One region of the Chroogloeocystis siderophila 5.2 s.c.1 genome, then DNA from elsewhere that is predicted to be linked to it. Evidence: riboswitches for the same ligand, from Rfam matches in the RefSeq annotation. Region 1 holds a riboswitch; each other region holds the start of a gene.
What was found. Region 1 has a riboswitch for cobalamin ahead of NIES1031_RS13830 (DUF1636 domain-containing protein). Riboswitches for the same ligand answer to the same signal wherever they lie in the genome.

Region 2: linked by a shared signal. The riboswitch ahead of NIES1031_RS19965 (sirohydrochlorin chelatase) and the one ahead of NIES1031_RS13830 (DUF1636 domain-containing protein) in region 1 are both predicted to bind cobalamin.
Region 3: linked by a shared signal. The riboswitch ahead of NIES1031_RS08435 (HupE/UreJ family protein) and the one ahead of NIES1031_RS13830 (DUF1636 domain-containing protein) in region 1 are both predicted to bind cobalamin.

The regions. Positions count from the first base shown of each region.
Region 1 covers NZ_MRCC01000010.1:173,514-179,633, forward strand. Annotated here, with positions in the region: gene NIES1031_RS13815 (TonB-dependent receptor plug domain-containing protein) at 1-1,896, opposite strand, end outside; gene NIES1031_RS13820 (methyltransferase domain-containing protein) at 2,056-2,931, opposite strand; gene NIES1031_RS13825 (hypothetical protein) at 2,950-3,390, opposite strand; gene NIES1031_RS13830 (DUF1636 domain-containing protein) at 3,423-3,821, opposite strand; cobalamin riboswitch at 4,148-4,374, opposite strand; gene crtD (C-3',4' desaturase CrtD) at 4,522-6,033, shown strand; gene NIES1031_RS13840 (ABC transporter ATP-binding protein) at 6,080-6,120, opposite strand, start outside.
Region 2 covers NZ_MRCC01000020.1:13,250-19,369, forward strand. Annotated here, with positions in the region: gene NIES1031_RS19950 (hypothetical protein) at 1-487, opposite strand, end outside; gene NIES1031_RS19955 (peroxiredoxin) at 607-1,158, opposite strand; partial or broken gene sipA (regulatory protein SipA) at 1,304-1,513, opposite strand; gene NIES1031_RS19965 (sirohydrochlorin chelatase) at 1,592-2,587, opposite strand; cobalamin riboswitch at 2,628-2,840, opposite strand; gene NIES1031_RS19970 (Spy/CpxP family protein refolding chaperone) at 3,059-3,553, opposite strand; gene NIES1031_RS19975 (sensor histidine kinase) at 3,756-4,961, shown strand; gene NIES1031_RS19980 (response regulator) at 4,958-5,614, shown strand; gene NIES1031_RS19985 (nucleoside deaminase) at 5,858-6,120, opposite strand, start outside.
Region 3 covers NZ_MRCC01000006.1:61,935-68,054, reverse strand. Annotated here, with positions in the region: gene NIES1031_RS08440 (ABC transporter ATP-binding protein) at 36-1,781, shown strand; cobalamin riboswitch at 1,823-2,002, shown strand; gene NIES1031_RS08435 (HupE/UreJ family protein) at 2,100-2,750, shown strand; gene NIES1031_RS24255 (hypothetical protein) at 2,878-3,024, opposite strand; gene NIES1031_RS26340 (helix-turn-helix domain-containing protein) at 3,802-3,951, opposite strand; gene NIES1031_RS23230 (hypothetical protein) at 3,957-4,424, opposite strand; gene NIES1031_RS24815 (urease accessory protein UreH domain-containing protein) at 4,726-4,992, opposite strand; gene NIES1031_RS08410 (hypothetical protein) at 5,014-5,502, opposite strand; gene murD (UDP-N-acetylmuramoyl-L-alanine--D-glutamate ligase) at 5,697-6,120, opposite strand, start outside.

The DNA of each region.
Region 1 (6,120 bases):
AGGATTTTCATAAGAAACTCCCAAATTTAATTTATCCGCACCGACAAATCGTAATTCTTGATTGATTTCAGCAGGATTGGCACTTTCTAAAATGCGCGGATTATTGGCTGTATAGTTAGCAAATGCGTAGACGTTTCTTATCAACTGCAAATTTAAAGATGCTTCAATTCCTGTAGTTTGTACTAAGCCGATATTTTCAAAAGTGCCTGTATTGCCATTTACAGGTGGGATTAGCCTTGTAAAAGCAATTGTATCAGATACTCTGTTACTAAAAAAGGTTAACCGTAGTAAGCCAATATTACCCAATCTTTGGTCAATACCAATATCAAAACTATCGCCTCTTTCGGGTTTGAGTGCTGGATTACCAATGTTAGTAGGATTATTGTTAAATAAATTAGCAATAGTCGGTGCGCGGAAATTTATAATGTAGTTAGCTCGGAGTGTAGTAGAATCAAATAAATCTAACTTTGCACCTATTGATGGTGATGTGAATGAACCGTTCACCAAGCTACTAAAATCTTGACGTATACCTAAATTAAGACTAAAACTGGGAGTTAAATTAGTTTCATATTTGGCAAAAATTGCCCCTTGACTTATCCCATCGTCATAATTTTCTCTGGTTATGTTTGTATCATAACTAAAGGTTGTATTGCGGACATTGGTATTGCGGTAATCAAAGCCATATAAAATTTGATTATTGATAAGATTCCAACTGTGTGTAGCTTGCATTCCATAAGAGGCTTGATTCGTATCAAATCGATTTTGAGATGTCAGCGTATTACTGCGGTTATCAAAACGAGTATTAAGAAAATCAGCATAAACTCTGACTGTTAATAACGAATTATCCCCACTCCCTAATTGGGAGTTCCAGGTTAAATCTGTGAGAATTTGGTCTGTGTATTTGCGATTATTCTCGGTAAGCGAATTGAAAAATCCTTGACCAAATTCGGGTTCAGGAATGGGGACTCCTCCTGGTACTCCTTGTTCTTTACCTAAGTATAGAGTTGATAGAGTTAAAGTGTTGCGCGTGCCTAAATTTGTTTCGAGTTTGATATTAAAGTTGTTATAGAGGGCATCATTATTGGCTCTAGTTCCCTCAAAATTGGCTTCAGGAATTACAAAAGGATAATTATTTTGTGCTTGAGTGCGGTTGTAACCTACAACCCAAGAAATGTCACCTATTGTTCCACTATTCTGAACAATTTGTTGGTTTAACCCATAAGCCCCAAGGTTAACATTGGCTTCCGTGATAATTTCACCTGTGGGACGACGAGTGACAATATTAATTACTCCACCGATCGCATCTGAACCGTAGAGTGTAGAACCGCCACCTGGTAAAACTTCCACCCTTTCGATATTATCGGTGGTAAATTCTGAAAGGTCGAAACCGCCACCGCCGAGGTTGTTAATCGGTCTACCATCCAGCAATATTAATACTTGACCTGTATTAGCACCTCGAATAAATTGACCGCTTAATGCATTAACTTCTGTCCCAACTGTACCATCACCCAAGATTCCAGGCAAAAATCGTAGTGCTTCCCTAACAGTTCTAGCACCCTGTGCTTTCATTTCTTCATTCGTAATCACGTAAACTGGACGGGTGGAATCTTGTACTGTTCCCTCGCGGCGAAAGGGTGAAAATACGGGTTCATTTAACAGTTTGTCGATGACAGTTAGTTCAATATCGGCTGCTTGTTCTTCTGTCGCTTCTGGGGTGTTTTTAGGTGTTACTGCAACTGGTTGTAGGTACGAAGCCGAATTTTTGTGCCTGGGAAACTCAGATAATTGGGTGATTTCTGTGGCTATAGTGTTGTCATTGCCGTATATTATCCCCAAAGCAACAGTCAAACTAGACACAACAACTTGAATAATACTGGTAATAGAATGAGTAGACATTTATAAGCTAAGCAAATAAAAGTTTGGCGAATTAAAAAAGAAAGCGTGCAACTCAACCACAAAAGTGGTGTTGGAAGAAAGCTAGCGTTTGATAATCATAATCATTATTGCATGCGAGATGGCTGTTTACGTTAGCGATCGCTCAACGTTCCCAAGAAATCACCCCAAGCGACTGGGTATTAATGATGAATTCTGCCAGAGTTGGATTTGATAACACAGATGGCTATCAAAAATGGCGCGTGCTGCTAACCCTTCGACAATCGGCTTTTCTAGCCAACGATTAAATGCCCAACGCCCAAGTGTGTATAACGGCGGAAGTGCGATCGCCACGACATCAGCAATGTATTTAACAGTAGTCAGCCCAAAAGTACGGAAGTTATCAACACATAAATCAATTGTTGGCGCAACTTGAGTTGAGATGTCCTCAGACTTGATTAACTTAAATCCAGCTTGGATCAAAGCCGTGTGAAGTTTGCTAGCTACATGACAATTAGAAAAAATGCCCTCTCGATATTCCGCATCAGAACGCATCATATCTGCAAGCAACAGGTAGCCACCACTACTTAGTAAACGAGCCGCACCTTGAGCTAAATCTTCAACAGCAATATATTGGCTACTTTCACTGAACAAAAGGAGATCGTAGAAGTGTGATGTGTGAAAATCTTCAAATCTTGTTAAATAGAAAAGTACTTGATTGTTAGTATTTTTGATAAACCTTTCTTGTTGAAGTGTATCAGGGGCTAACCCCTCGACAATAAAACCGCGATCGCACAAATACGCTGCATTACCACCGATACCACAACCTACGTCAAGCACAGTTTTTATACCTTCTGGGATAAAACTCATTAACTTCGCTGCATAGGCTTCCTGGGCTGCACGTAAGCGAGTTAGAGTCAATTCCTCTCCTTTTTCCGGTAGTGGTTCCCAATACCCGTAATGAAGATAGGAGGAATTTGTGAGTCCTATATAATAATCTATCGCTGCATTTTGGTAGCGAGTTGGTTTGGGAATATTAGTTGCTTTTGGCTTGATCATTAAGGCACACAGTAAATGTTAGGTGATTAGGCTTGGTTGAAATTCTTCCCATCGTTTGCACACTTGTTCGTAACAATTGAGTGGAGTAATCTTTAGCTGATGTAAGAGATTGACTTCAATTTGAGGATAAGCTTTTAGCATTAAAACAATGTCTTGATGGGGATTGTATGTTGCAACTGCGGGGAGAATAGAGGAAATTATTGATGAGCTAGTAGATTGCGATCGCAAGTAACACTCAATCAGATTAGAAGGCATAAATTGAAGTGTGAAGGAAATTGTATCGAGATTTGTCATTGTAGAGTAAGTAACAGAGGTGTCCACATCACAAATGACAACTCCCCGCCCAAATGACTCAAATCCCCGCCATGCTGCGTAGCCTATTACCAGCAAATTATTATGAATAAAGTTATTTTGCCAGTAGCCAAAATTTCCTTGCCAGATACTATCAGATAATCGCACCTGCTTCCTCACTTTGGAGTCATCGTTGTTTGTTAATTCCTATTAGAACTAGCAGCAATATTTATGGGTGGAATCTTTGCTAAAATACTTTTTTTTAGGGGGTCTGGTCGTTCCGACCAAGGCAAAGAACCGTCAGATTTAGTGTAATATTGAGTTGCACATTCGAGGATCGCTGGCGCACTTTCCTCTTTTGGTAAATCTCCAAAAAGATACGTTAACTTTGCTTCGGCGGCAAAGGCAATAACACAAGCACGATTGCAAGCACTCATACATTTTACGGCTTGAATGGAAAATTGATGCTGCAATTCCCAAGTTTGTGCTAATTCCTGAAGTTGTTGTAACAGTTGTTGTCCACCACTCTCACCAACACGATTGCCATCTTGCCACACGCTGGCACAGGTCGTGCAGATAAATAAAGTATGTTTGTTCATTGATTTTGAAAGATATAGAATGAATTTTGAAGCGCAGACATGAAAAATTATCTTAGTTGTGCTGCGACTGTTTCAGGCGATCGCAAGCTAGTCTAATACTACGGCTGCATGAGAAAAATAAGCTTTTTGGCTAAACTCTATACTAAAAATAGTCGTGTGTATTCAAAATACGCACTTTGAGTCAGTTAATTTAGTTAAGTTAAAGATTCAACACTTGCAATTAATTAAGTCCTAACAATCAATTGCTTTTTGGTTGGTAGTTGTATATTCTCAAGCAGACTGGATAAATTCTTATGCTTATAAATCATCTGTACCTCGCAGATAGATAGGTAGAGTTTTTTTCGGCGGGCATTCTGACTTTAGATAGTTTTGAGCGATTTTTGATTTGAGAAATTCTGAATCTTGAGTTTTGTTGACTCATAATTCATTTAAATTCAACCTTTGTCACTCATTACTTCTTTCACAGCTGCGGGACAATGTCGGATTTACACCGAGCTTTCCCCGTTACCTCTAATGGCTGACCCCCATTAGAACCGAATTATTGATTACCTAATAGTAGCACGATTTATGGTTCACAGCTTGGGCAATCGCACTAAGAAATAATACATCTTAGTCTGCAATGAACTATGTGAGCGCAAAACCGAGCATCTTTACATAACTTAATATTAAAATAATGTAAGTTATTACTTTTGCTTAACCTATGCCAAACCTTCAGAAAGGCAGTAGCAAATCTCGGATTATTGTAATTGGTGCTGGAATTGGTGGACTCACCGCAGGTGCATTATTAGCGCATCGTGGCTATCAAGTGTTGGTTGTAGATCAAGCATTAGTTCCAGGAGGGTGTGCTTCTACATTTAAGCGCAAGGGATTTACCTTTGATGTAGGTGCAACGCAAGTAGCGGGACTCGAACCTGGAGGAATTCATCATCGCATCTTTAGTGAACTTGAAATTGATTTACCACACGCAACTCCTTGCGATCCGGCGTGTGCAGTCTATCTCCCTGGAGAAACACAGCCGATTAACGTATGGCGCGATGCCAAAAAGTGGCAAACCGAACGTCAGCGGCAATTTCCTGGTAGCGAACCATTTTGGCAGTTAATCGCAACTTTATTTAAAGCAAGCTGGGCATTTCAGGGACGCGATCCGGTATTACCACCGCGCAATATGTGGGATTTGTGGCAACTTGCAACGGCGGTACGCCCTGGAACTTTAGTGACGTTACCGTTTACTTTGATGACGGTAGGTGATGCGCTACGGGCGTATGGCTTAGGAAACGATGAGCGCTTGAGAACATTTTTAGATTTGCAACTCAAGCTTTATTCGCAGGTGGATGCAGAAGAAACCGCATTACTTTACGCGGCGACGGCGTTGAGCGTATCGCAGTTACCACAGGGATTGTATCATCTAGAAGGCAGTATGCAGGTGTTGAGTGATCGCCTCGTATCTGCTGTAGAAAGAGACGGCGGCAAACTCCTGATGCGCCATACAGTAGAACAGATCCAAGTAGAAAATAATAAAGCAACTGGTGTCGTTATCCGCGATCAAAAAACAGGTGAAACTTGGACAGAACTAACCGACCATGTTGTTACGAACGTTACGGTGCAAAACTTGGTACAGTTGTTAGGTAAAAATGCTCCTAGTGGTTACAAAAAACGCGTAGACAAATTACCCCAAGCTTCCGGTGCGTTTGTCGTGTACTTGGGTGTAGAAGAAAGCGCGGTTCCGGTTGGATGTCCGCCGCATCTGCAATTTATGTATGATGCTGATGGTCCGATTGGCGACAATAATTCGTTGTTTGTTTCGGTAAGTCGTCCTGGTGACGGTCGCGCTCCAGAAGGAAAAAGAACAATTATTGCTTCTTCGTTTGTCGATCCGTTACCGTGGTGGCGCTGTCATGATTATGCGGCAATAAAAGCGAAGTATACGCAAGAGGCAATTTCTAAACTTGGTCAATTTTTCCATTTAACACCAGAAACGATTATTCACGTAGAAGCTGCAACGCCGCGCACTTTTGCTAGATACACAGCAAGAGATCAAGGTATTGTTGGTGGTATTGGTCAACGAATACCAACTTTTGGTCCGTTTGGTTTTGCCAATCGGACTCCTATTAAGCACTTATGGTTAGTCGGTGACTCAACGCATCCAGGGGAAGGAACTGCGGGTGTAAGTTACTCGGCATTAACAGTCGTTAGGCAGATCGAGAGCTTTTGAACAACACTAGTCACTAGATACTCTTTCACTCACTACTCACCCCTAGCTAGGCTGTTGTTGGTTGTTTCATTTGCGACTCTAGAATTG
Region 2 (6,120 bases), on a different contig from region 1:
CATCCCAACCAATCTTTTGTGGTGAAGACACATCAAGGTAAGGCGATCGCATTGCTTCTCTACCGAGTACAAATAATCCTGCTACACCGAGACAGACAAACCAGATGTATTGATACCAATAGCGCCGTATTTGTGCGATCGAGTCAAGTTCAGGATGCAAGGTAGATAGGTAAAGTAGCAACAACGCAGTAGATAGCGCGCCAAACCCAACAAAACTCAAGCCAATTAGAATGCGGACTGGTTGCAATTCGGTTTCACTAATCGCGTCAAGATCAATTTCTGCTAACTCAGCTAGTGATTCTTCTGCGAGTTTTGATGCTCGTTGCAAACGATATTCTACCGACAACGGCACAATAGGCATGAGTAATGCTACAGTGTTGCGACGTAGTAGTGCTTCTGTATCGCGCAATCTTACAAAGGGCTTGTACTGTTGGATAGCTTGATTACGCGCCTTTTTTTTGGCACGCGTGTCTAATTCCCAATCCATAGACAGTCTCCAAGAATCAATTTAGAGACATTGTATCTAGAAGTGAGTAGTGAGTAGTTAGTGGCTAGTAGTTAGTGAAAGAGTTTTGTTCGCGTTTGCGTGTCGTAGATATTTATTCCTTAAAACACCGTTGCTTGTAATTCAGTTAGACGAGATAACACTTCTGTACTGTGAATTGCGGGATTGACCTTGACGAAGGTGGCGCGGAGAATACCATTTGGGTCAATGATGAAACTATGTCGTACCGAGAGATTACCCAACCAAGAACCATAGGCTTTACTGACTTTGCCTGTCGTATCTGCAAGTAGAGGAAATTTTAGACCTTCTGAGTCACAAAACTCGGCATGGGAATCTACAGAATCAGCGCTGACACCAATAATTTGGGCATTTTGTGCCGTGTATTTTGGTAAATCTTGCTGAAAACGTCGCGCTTCTAAAGTACAACCTGCTGTAAAGTCTTTGGGGTAAAAGTACAATATTACCCACTTACCGCGCAAATCAGCAAGTGCAATCTCTCCATCTCCCGTGTTGGTTGGTAAAGTAAATTCTGGTGCAGGTTGGTCAAGTGATGGAAGTTTACCTCCGATTGCGAAGCTTGGTGAGGCAAAAAACAAAGTAGATAACGCAATACACCAGCAGGCAATTGCGCGAAGAAGACGGCGACGAGACAGCATGGTACAAATAAAAAGCTCAACTTAATATAAGTTTACATTAGGGAATGCCATCTTCATTGCTTTGTAGTTGCGTGTCAACTTGATTTATTGTTGTTGCTTGCTCTAAATGGCTAGTCGATGGTGACTCCTCTGAACTGCTAGCTGCTTCGATATATTGACTGTCGATCAAAAAAGTGCCTCGCGTAAAGCGAACGCTCCAATATCCGCCGGGACGGCGATCCATGACAATGCCTTCCTCACCAATTTGAACCACGTCTGGTGGGCGTAACATTGGCATAGGATCAGCTGTCTTTAAGTAGGGTGGTAGTGCGACGATGCGTACTGTTTCTCCAACGACAAATTCTTTAGACATAACTGGGCTTCAGCTACTAGCTATCAGCATGACAGAATATATTCATTTTTGCTGCTGATAGCCAATTACTGATCTCTCTTAAGGAACTTGCCAAATTTTTTGGTGATATTGTTCGAGATCAGCGTAAGGATCTACTGTAGGGTGCGAGTGTTCGTGACTGTGATGATCGTGATGGTGATGGTGATGGTGATGATCGTGGTTATTTAGGGCTGCTAGACGAAACTTGCACATTTCACAGTTCATCTGCACGTTGCCGAGTTGAGTTTCGATTTCGCGATCGCGCAAAATCGAAAATAACTGTGGATGTAGTCCCATTTCTGGAAGACAGGTAATAGCGATCTCTGGATATTGCGCTTGTTGCTGCGCAGCGATATCAAAGATCTTGTTGACGAGTATTCCAGTGAAGAGAAAGTAAGGAAGTACAATAATCCGCTTGGGGTGGTAAAGTTGCGCACGGCGGAAACCTTCTTCAAGGCGAGGATGGGTAATTCCAATAAAGCAGGTTTCTACGGTTTGATAGCCGCTACCTTCCCAAAGAATTCGCGCTAGTTTGTAAACATCGCCGTTAGCATCAGGATCGCTCGAACCGCGACCGACAAATAACAAAACTGTATCAGCGCGACTATACTGCGGAGCGTCAACTTCAGCAAGACGCGATCGCCATAAATCGATTATTCCTGGTGTAATGCCAAAATGCCGCCCGTAGTGAAATTTCACTTGAGGATGGCGTTGACGCGCGCGGTCGAGTTCGTTAGTGACATCAAATTTATTATGCCGCGCCGCAAATAACAAAATTGGTAAAGCGGAAAGTTCAGTATATCCTTGAGCAACACACTGATCGACGCCTTCTTGAATCGTCGGACCTGTCAGTTCTAAAAAACAAGGTACAACAGGTCTAGAAGTATCTAAGGCTTGATAGGCAGCCGCAAAGTCTAAAACGCTTTGTCGCCCTGCTGCATCTCTGGTACCATGACCAATCATCAGTAACGGGCGACGTAATGGTAAAGGGGGTAGATGAATTGTGCTAACTGGGGTGTTTGACAGGGTGGAATTAAGTGTATTAATCGTAGGCATCCTTGTTTCAGTGCTCCGTTCCTGTGCGACGCAGGAAATAGTGTGAGCAAGTTACAGTTAGGCATTCTGGCTTCAGAGAGTTTTGAGTTTTGAGCGGGTAAAGCATGGCTTACTCTGTCAGTTTTGGGTTGATTTGACCTACCCAAAACTAATAGCCCATGACTCACAACTTCTTTTACAGCTGCGGCACAGCCTCGGATTTACACCGAAGTTTCCCTATACTGTGACAGATCACTTGTGCCTTGTTATCTTAACTGATTCTCCCCAGTTCAAAAATACTACCGGAGGGGTTGTTCGTCAAAGCGATTAGCTGTTGACTGTTAGCAATTAGCTACTACAAGACCATTTAGAGGCAATTTACGGTCTTTTGTCCTTCAATTGATCTACAAGGTTAAATCAGAAATGCTGGGCAGCAACAGTTCTTGGTCTCTGATTTATCTTAAGGTTTGGCTAAAAGCTGATTGCTAGTCGCTAATTGTTTGTTTGATTGCGTTGCTGACGCTGTTGTCGCCACTGCTGCATTCTTTGCTCAATTTGCTGGCGTTGTTCGGGGGTAAGAACCGCTGTGACTCGCTCTTTTGAGGATTGCATAATCTGGCGGATTTGAGTTCTTTGCGCTTCGGATAGATTTAAGCTAGCCGTTGCACCGCGTCGGCGCTGCCCGTTTTGAGTTGCCGCTTGCCATTGTTGGCGTTGTTCGGGGGTAAGAACGGCTTCGATTTGAGTGCGTGTTTCGTTGCGGATTTGTTCCATTTGAGCTTGTTGTTCCGCAGAAAGTTCAATACCTGCCATTTTACCCATTCTACCTGCACCAGCACGTTGTCCTACTTGAGGTGCAGCAGGTTGTGCGTTGGCTAAAGGTGCAAAGACGGTAGAAAGTGCTACTACACCAGCCAACAGCGACATAAATTTGACTTTTTTTGATTGCGACATCATCGTTAACTTCTTCATGTGTGATGTCACCATCCTATAAACTTGTCTTCCTGAGTAGCATGAGGAAAAAGTCACGAATTTAACCATGACTAAAGTCATGTATTCACTACTAGGTAAAAGAACAATAAATGTAAACTGAGGTGATTGGTATTAAGTCAAGAAGTTTTTCCACGCATTTCTAATAGCTGCTTTGATTTTGTTCTATCTCTAAAGTATTCGGACATCTACAATAATTATGAGTCGTCCAATTCAAATTAGTACACACCCTTTGCCATTTTTACTGTTGTTAGAATGGCTACTTTTATTCACGGTTGCGATTACAGAAGCTTTATCAATTCACTTTCGTCGCTTTCATACTTTACCATCTTTAACACTTATTAGTTTAGTTTGTTTTGGGCTACTGGGCTTGCGAATGCCGACAGGGAAGCCAATACATAAAATACTTTATACTGCGTTAGAAATTTTATTTATCCTGTTTGCTGGAATTGTGAGTGGCAGAGGAATTAGGCTATTTCCATTTCTTTATATTATTCTTGTTATCCGTAGTTGTCTAATCTTTCAATTACCAGGACGGATTATTGTAACTAGTTTATCGTTTGTTTTATTTATCCTCACATTAATTCATCGATTTCAACACGTTCCTGATGTGCCAGTGTTGCAAGAGCGTTTGCGATTTACGTTGTTGAGTTTTGCACTTTCGTTTGGTTTAAGTTTAGTATTTGTATTGTTGTTGATGAATGCTGTGCTTGCAGAAAGAAAAATCAGAGAAAAATTGGCGATCGCCAATGAACAACTGCGACAATATGCGCTACGGATTGAAGATCAAGCAACACTACAAGAACGTAACCGAATTGCGCGTGATATCCATGACTCGCTAGGACACTCTTTAACAGCTTTGAACTTGCAGCTAGAAACCGCGCTTAAATTGTGGCAATCTAACCCTGCAAAAGCACAAACTTTCTTGGCACAAGCCAAAAATCTTGGATCGCAAGCGTTACGCGAGGTGCGACAATCTGTATCCGCGATGCGGTCTGATCCACTGCACGGTCAATCTTTAGAGCAGGCGATCACTGCTTTGGTTACTGAATTTCACCATTCTACAGGATTTTCTCCAACTTATTATATATCGCTGCAACATCCGATTCCGGCTGAAGTTCAAACCGCCGTGTACCGTGTTGTCCAAGAGTCACTCACGAATATTTGGAAACACGCAGCAGCAAATGAAGTCAAGATTGATATCCAAACAACCGTAAAATCTTTACATTTGAAAATTCAAGACAATGGTAGAGGATTTGCGTTGAACCAAAACACAACAGGATTTGGACTGCAAAGTATGCGCGATCGCATCCTCGCTTTAAAAGGAGAATTTCAAATGAGTAGCACGCCTGGCGCTGGTTGTTGTATTACTGCTACAATTCCCTTGCCGAGGTTATTTGCATGATTCGCCTCGTACTTGTTGACGATCAACATTTGATTCGTCAAGGTTTAAAAGCTTTACTAGAATTAGAGCCAGATTTACAGGTTGTGGGCGAAGCAGAAAATGGGCAAGCTGCAATGCAGTTACTGCAAACGTTGCAACCTGATGTAGTATTAATGGATGTACGAATGCCTGTTATGGATGGTGTCGCTGCAACCCGTGAAATTACGCAGCATTTTCCTGAAATAAAGGTACTTGTCTTAACGACTTTTGATAATCATGAATATGTTGCCGCTGCACTTCGCAATGGCGCGATGGGCTATCTACTCAAAGATACACCTTCAGAAGAGTTAGCCGCAGCAATTCGGGCAGTTTATAAAGGTTATACTCAACTTGGACCTGGTTTAGTCGAGAAAATTATTGCAAAAGTCCCAGAACCCTTAGCAATAACGCCTACAGGTTGGGGCGAACTCACGCCCAGAGAACGCGAGGTGTTACGATTAATTGCCGCAGGTGAAAGCAACCGTGAAATTGCCCAGACGCTGCATATCTCGGAGGGAACTGTCAAAAACCACGTCACGAGTATTTTGCATCGATTATCTTTGCGCGATCGCACGCAAGCTGCTATTTTTGCTAATTCATTTCTACACCATCTAGATCCTAATATCAAAAGCTAGCTTTTTATAAATTAGGTCATTAGTCAAGACATCTTTCTGACAAGTAACTGGGTAAAAATTAATGTAACGACAAAGTTGGTTCTTGGTAACTGGTAATTGGTAATAAGTAGCGCTTAGCTGTTAGCAATTAGTGATTAATTAATGGGTAAATTGCTAAATGCTAACAGAAGAAGTGCTAAATATCTCATTACTCAATCTCAACAGGTGTAATATACAATGATATCCACATACTGAGTCATGATACTACTGAAATAACTCTAAACACTCTTCTTTCAATAATCCTTTAGTCACCTTAATATCTCTAAAACTCTTAGCAATAATTTCCTCACAAGAGATATCAATTTGTGCTTGGTTTATCCTCATTAAATCTTTAATAGACACTGCATAAACGATTTCATCTATACCGGCCCAGACACAAACTGTAGCACACATTGGACAAGGTTCGCCAGTTGTGTATATTGTGCATCCTGCTAAAGATAGATTTTTGATTTGTGATGTCAGTTTGC
Region 3 (6,120 bases), on a different contig from region 1:
TTCTAGGATGAGAAAGTTATTTTTTATAGGCTTTAATGGCAAACTCTAGGCTCGCTAAACTTGGTACCTATCTGCGTCCTCACTGGCGAACGTGTACAGTAGGAATTTTGGCTTTATTAATCGTTAATGCGTTAGGAGTTTATATCCCTTTACTGATTCGTAACATTATTGACACGCTGCAAGTTACGTTTAGCTTTGGTCAAGTTATTCAGTATGTCGTACTCATTTTTGTGCTGAGTTCCGTCATGTGGGTCATCCGCATGATTTCGCGGGTAGCGCTATTTGGTGTAGGACGCCAAGTTGAGTTTGACCTCAAACAAAAAATTTTTGAACATTTATTAAGGCTTGAGCCATCCTATTTTGCTGCGAATACCGCAGGTGATTTAATTAACCGTGCAACGAGCGATGTCGATAATATCCGACGGTTATTAGGATTTGCCGTTTTGAGCATCGCGAATACGATATTTGCTTATGCCTTAACACTTCCCGTCATGCTGGCAATTAGCGTGCAACTCACGCTAGCCGCGATCGCCGTTTACCCAGTTATGATGTTTCTCGTGCAGCTATTTAGCGATCGCCTCCGTAAAGAACAGCAACAGGTGCAAGAAGAACTCTCAACTGTCAGTGAATTGATTCAAGAAGACATGAGTGGCATTGCCCTGATCAAAATTTACGCTCAGGAGCAAAACGAACGCCGTGCGTTTCGCCACAAAAATCAGCAGTTACTTGATGCGAATCTAAAGTTAGCAAAAACACGCAATACCTTGTTTCCGCTTGTCAGTGGACTTGCCTACGTCAGCTTACTCATCCTCTTGTGGCTAGGTTCGGGACAGCTGATAGCTGGTACTCTTTCTGTAGGTGATTTTATTGCTCTAATACTATACGTCGAGCGACTTGTTTTTCCAACTGCCCTATTGGGATTTACAATTACAGCTTATCAACGTGGCGAAGTCAGCATTGATCGCATTGAATCAATTTTAACTGTATCGCCAAAAATTCAAGACACAAATGAGTCGATCACGCTAGCGCAACATGTCCGAGGTGAACTAATCGCCAGGAACTTGAGTTTTACCTATCCTGGTTCGACAATACCAGCGTTAAAAGAAATTAGCTTTAAGATTACACCAGGAGAAACTGTAGCAGTTGTTGGTCCTATTGGTGCCGGAAAATCAACACTCGCAAATGCTATCCCACGCCTGCTTGATATTGAACCAGGAAAACTCTTTTTGGACGGTAATGATATCACTCAAATCAAACTACAAGATTTGCGTAGTGCGATCGCTTACGTTCCCCAAGATAGTTTTTTATTCAGCACCACAATCAAAAATAATATTCGCTACGGCGATCCTTTAAGCGAACAAACTGAAGTCGAATATAGTGCCAAACAAGCTCAAATTCACCCAGAAATTCTCAATTTTCCGCAACAATATAAAACCATAGTGGGCGAACGCGGTATTACACTTTCTGGCGGACAACGACAACGTACTGCTTTAGCAAGAGCTTTATTAGTCGATGCACCCGTATTAATTCTCGACGACGCTTTATCCAGCGTAGACAATCAAACTGCAACTAAAATTCTCAACAACCTTTCACGCGGAACACAACGAAAAACCGTTGTCTTCATCTCGCACCAAATGTCTGCCGCCGCAACTGCCGATCGTATTTTTGTGATGAATCAAGGTCAAATTGTACAAACAGGAACTCACGCTGAACTTTTGCAGCAGCCAGGACTATATCGTACATTGTGGAATCAGCATCAGATGAAAGAATTACTGCAATAAAACTTCTCGAAACTAAATCGGTTGTAACTGCTCTACAGTGATAAAATGATTTTCCCATCGGTTCGGTGAAAAACCAGAGGTAACGGCAAAAGTCCGGTGTAAATCCGGTGCTGTCCCGCAACTGTGAAAGAAGTTCTGAGTGAGTCAATCTAATTTCATAACTTGAGAGTTCAAAACTCAAAATCTAAAGTCAGAATACCCGCTGAAGAGATTCTACGCCAAGCGGCGATCGCCTATAAAGCAAAACATTGTGTTTTGAATCATTTTTGCATAAAGTAGCTAGGTATCAATCACCGATTTATCTGCGAGGTATAAAGTATGTCCAGTAAGCATTTTGCACCATTTTGGCGACTGAATCTTTTTGTTTTGAGTGCTAGTCTAGGATTTCTATTTTTGATCACAGCACAACCAGCTTTAGCACATCACGCCACAGGAGGAAAAACCCCAACAAATTTCTTTGAGGGATTTATCTCAGGGTTAGCGCATCCCGTGATTGGTTTGGATCATTTGGCGTTTGTTGTTGCCATTGGATTAATCGCCGCAGGTCAAGTAAACGGTACTATCATTCCAGCAGGATTTGTTTTAGCCGCACTTGTCGGAACTGGAATTCATTTACTCAACTTCGATTTACCAGCAGCAGAAATTGCGATCGCATTATCGGTAGTCATCCTTGGCGCAATGCTAGCGATTCCGCGAAAACCCAATTGGATTGTGTTACTCATTTTAGGTGCGATCGCTGGTTTATTTCATGGTTATGCTTACGGAGAAGCCATCATCGGTGCAGGAATGATGCCATTAGTTGCTTACTTACTTGGATTTAGCTTAATTCAGTATTGTGTAGCAATGTTAGCGCGTGCGATAGGTAATTTGATTATTCACAAAACACCAAATCGACAAATCATGCGACTTTGTGGTTTAGCAATTGGTGCAATTGGCATTGTTTTTATGACCAATTTATTATTTGGATAGTTATCAAAAGAGTCTATAGTTGTAGCGAGGTGTATTAAAACAATTTTTGCACCTCAGTTTTATCAAGCAATTTTAGTGTCTTTTATCCTTTCCTTGAGAGAATCAAGAAACGAATTTCGAGAAGCATTTATGCAGCTATTTTTGACTTTTTGAGATGAATAAAATTTTTCATTCTGATCAGCAAAGCACGAGGATGTCGAGCAATTGGTTGTGCAAATTGTTCCAGCATTTCATGAATATTATCAACTTTGGTGTCAACCAGTCCAACATTCATTGCTTGAGTGGTAGAAAGATAATTACCAGTAAGTAAAAAGTAATTTGCAACATTTAAATTACCTTCCCGCCACTGCGACAACTTCCATCCACAAAAGCAATTGTACGAATTGGGCACTCAATGAGATGTCTATAAATATCTACCACCTGATCATAGATATATGTTTCTCCTTTTTTCAATTTGCTACGAGCATTGTCTCCCAACATTTCTTTCTATGAAAATCCATCTGAAAAATAACCTGGGGTGGTGCTATTAGAAATCATACATCGAACACTTTTGATAGTCAGTACTTTATCAAGTGCTTCTTTTAAGAATTGAGTATTTTCTAAGCTGAAAGCATTACGTTTGTTAAAATCGAAATTAATGCACGCTATGCGACCTAAATAAAATTCTTTTATGTCAACAATGGTACTATTTTTCATTCAATTACCTCAACCAAGTTTTTGATAAGTCAAAAATCTGCGCGGTAGTTTATATACGGGTTATTTTAGAGAAAATTGATTAGTGCTGTCTTGTCAATTCTTGCTAAAAAATAGTGAAATCTTGCGAAAGTGGAAACTTGTTACTAATTTAGAATTGAATTTTGCTACTATAAAATGTATGTTAGTAATTCACATCATCAAAAATAAACGGAATTATTGATTATACATCTGATGCTATTTGATCACCGATAGCGTAACAATCTCAAATGCAAGTAATTTAACTTCTAGCTTTTTGATAGGTTTTAGGCGTCAATCCTGTATATTAGTGGAAGACTTTAGTAAATTGGCTTTGATTTTAAAAACCTACCTGCTGAGAAATGTCAGCAATGGCTATTTGCTTACTTAACAATAACTTTGCTTCTGCAATCCTGCGTTGATTGACATATTGATGAGTTGTTAATTCAGTTGATTGCTTAAATAACCTAGCAAAGTGATAAAGACTCATTTGTGCTACTGAAGCGATCGCCTTAAGTGATAAATCCTCAGCAAGATTATCATTAATATAATATACTCAACTACTTGCTGTAGTTGTTTTCTAGAAAAACGATTATTATATTCTAAATCTAGCTTCCGAACCGAGTAACGCCTCAGCAAAGTAATTGCAAGATTAGTTTTGAGAGAATCGCTATAAAGATGACTGCATACTCCCTTCGATGCGATTTCTGACTTTAACAACAGTCCAATTTGATAAATTAGAGGATCGGCAGTTGGGAAGTGTGGCTTAATCTCAATAGAATCGGGAGAGATAGATTCATAAGCAATCCTAGCTACAAAATTTGGCTCTAAAAAAAGTAAAGTGAACTCTGTTTCTTTAGCACAAATCGCTTGACATTGCACATTTGCTGGTAAAATTTCAATATCTCCAATGGTATACTGTGCTTTCTTCCTTTGCTTATCAAACAGCCGTTCTGATTGCATGACTTGCTGATTGTGATGTACAACAACTACGTGATGAAGTCCACAAATTTTGGGTGTTTCTCCTGGAGGTTGTTGGTGATGTTGCACATAAATTTCTTCCCAACCCAACTGGTAACTAGAAAGCAAAGGCTTGTTAGGTAGGATTTGTGAAATTTAAGATTTAATATATCTGACATTTGAAACATTGCCGCACTTAAGCGATTGTGCAAATTTCCTTGAATCAAAGGATGCAGAAACGGTAGACGCGGCAAAAATTGAGGTTTAACTTGAACAATACCAAACCAAATCAGCATCAACCAGGTCAAAATTGCAATTCCCTGGCATAACCAACTACCATCCCCACCATTTGTCCGCCAGCAATTAAGACAGAACCTAAAGCCCCAATTTCGGCACCTACTAAGGTGTAGCTTAGCAATCTACCCAAATTGAGTAAAAGATGGAAGGTAAACTGTTGCTGCCAAAGGGGAGAAGTTTGCTGCTGCGTCAATGATAATGAAAACGCTGTCGTCAAGGGAACACACATTCCCACACAGTGTCCAAAACTCCCTAGAAAACCTATGGTTATCATTAACAATAGGTCAACCATTAATCATTTTTGTGATTGAGTCACTCCAGGAACATTAACAACTTCAGTATCAAAAATTCGCTTGCCGTTATGAGCTAGAGCCATATGATTATTAGCATTTAAACTTACTGTAATCTCGTTTCTTCCTGGTTGTAAGTTTTCTAAATAGTACCAAGAGCCGTACAAGCGTGTAAGCTTTTTGTTATTAATATAAATGTGACCGTGACCTTCTCCAGGAGTTGCATCTGTGTTAACTCTTTCTGGCGCAAATTGAAAATTAGTCACTTTAACTTCTAGGTTATAGCCCTTCATTGCATCTTTGTGTACAACCAAGTCAACTGTTGGTACAGCTTGACCTGACGGAATTTCCATGATTTTATCGTGGTTATCCGCATGATTATGGCTGCTAGGGCTATGAGATATAAGACTTTGATATTCTTTATTTTCTACCCTATTATTAATACTGGCAAAACTAAATAAAGCAGCTAATGTAATTATAAATTTGGAGACCATTGTTGAAAATAAAACTTAAATATTTATTCATTAATAAGAGTTATAAGTTAATACCAAATATTTATTTTTTCCAATAATTTCAATCAATTAACCTAGACAGAAATTAATGCGTACTCACAAAAATTTGATATTAATTTAATATTTACAACGATTTATCAACTTTGTCAAAAGACAAGCTGTCATACTTGATGGCATTACAATAAAGCAAGGCAAAGTTCGCGAAAGAGATCGCCTCTTTGTTCAAAATTTTGAAATTGGTCAAAACTGGCACATGCAGGCGACAATAACACGACACGCGCATTCATTTGTGGGGCTAATTCAGCAGCTCTTGAAACAGCCTTTTCCATTGTTTCAACAATTTCGTAGTTAGAGTATCCCACCTCTTTCAATCGCTGCACGAAACGAGGTACAGCATTGCCAATGAGTAAAACAACCGCAGCTTTTTCTTGAATTGTTTGCAGCCAACTTGTATCATCACCAGCTTTCGCTTCACCCCCAGCAATCAAAATCACAGGACTAGCTACCGCCGATAAACCAACTTGCGCCGCGTCATAATTTGTTGCTTTACTGTCATTAATAAAATCAACTCCGGCAATTGTGCAAATGTGTTCCAAACGA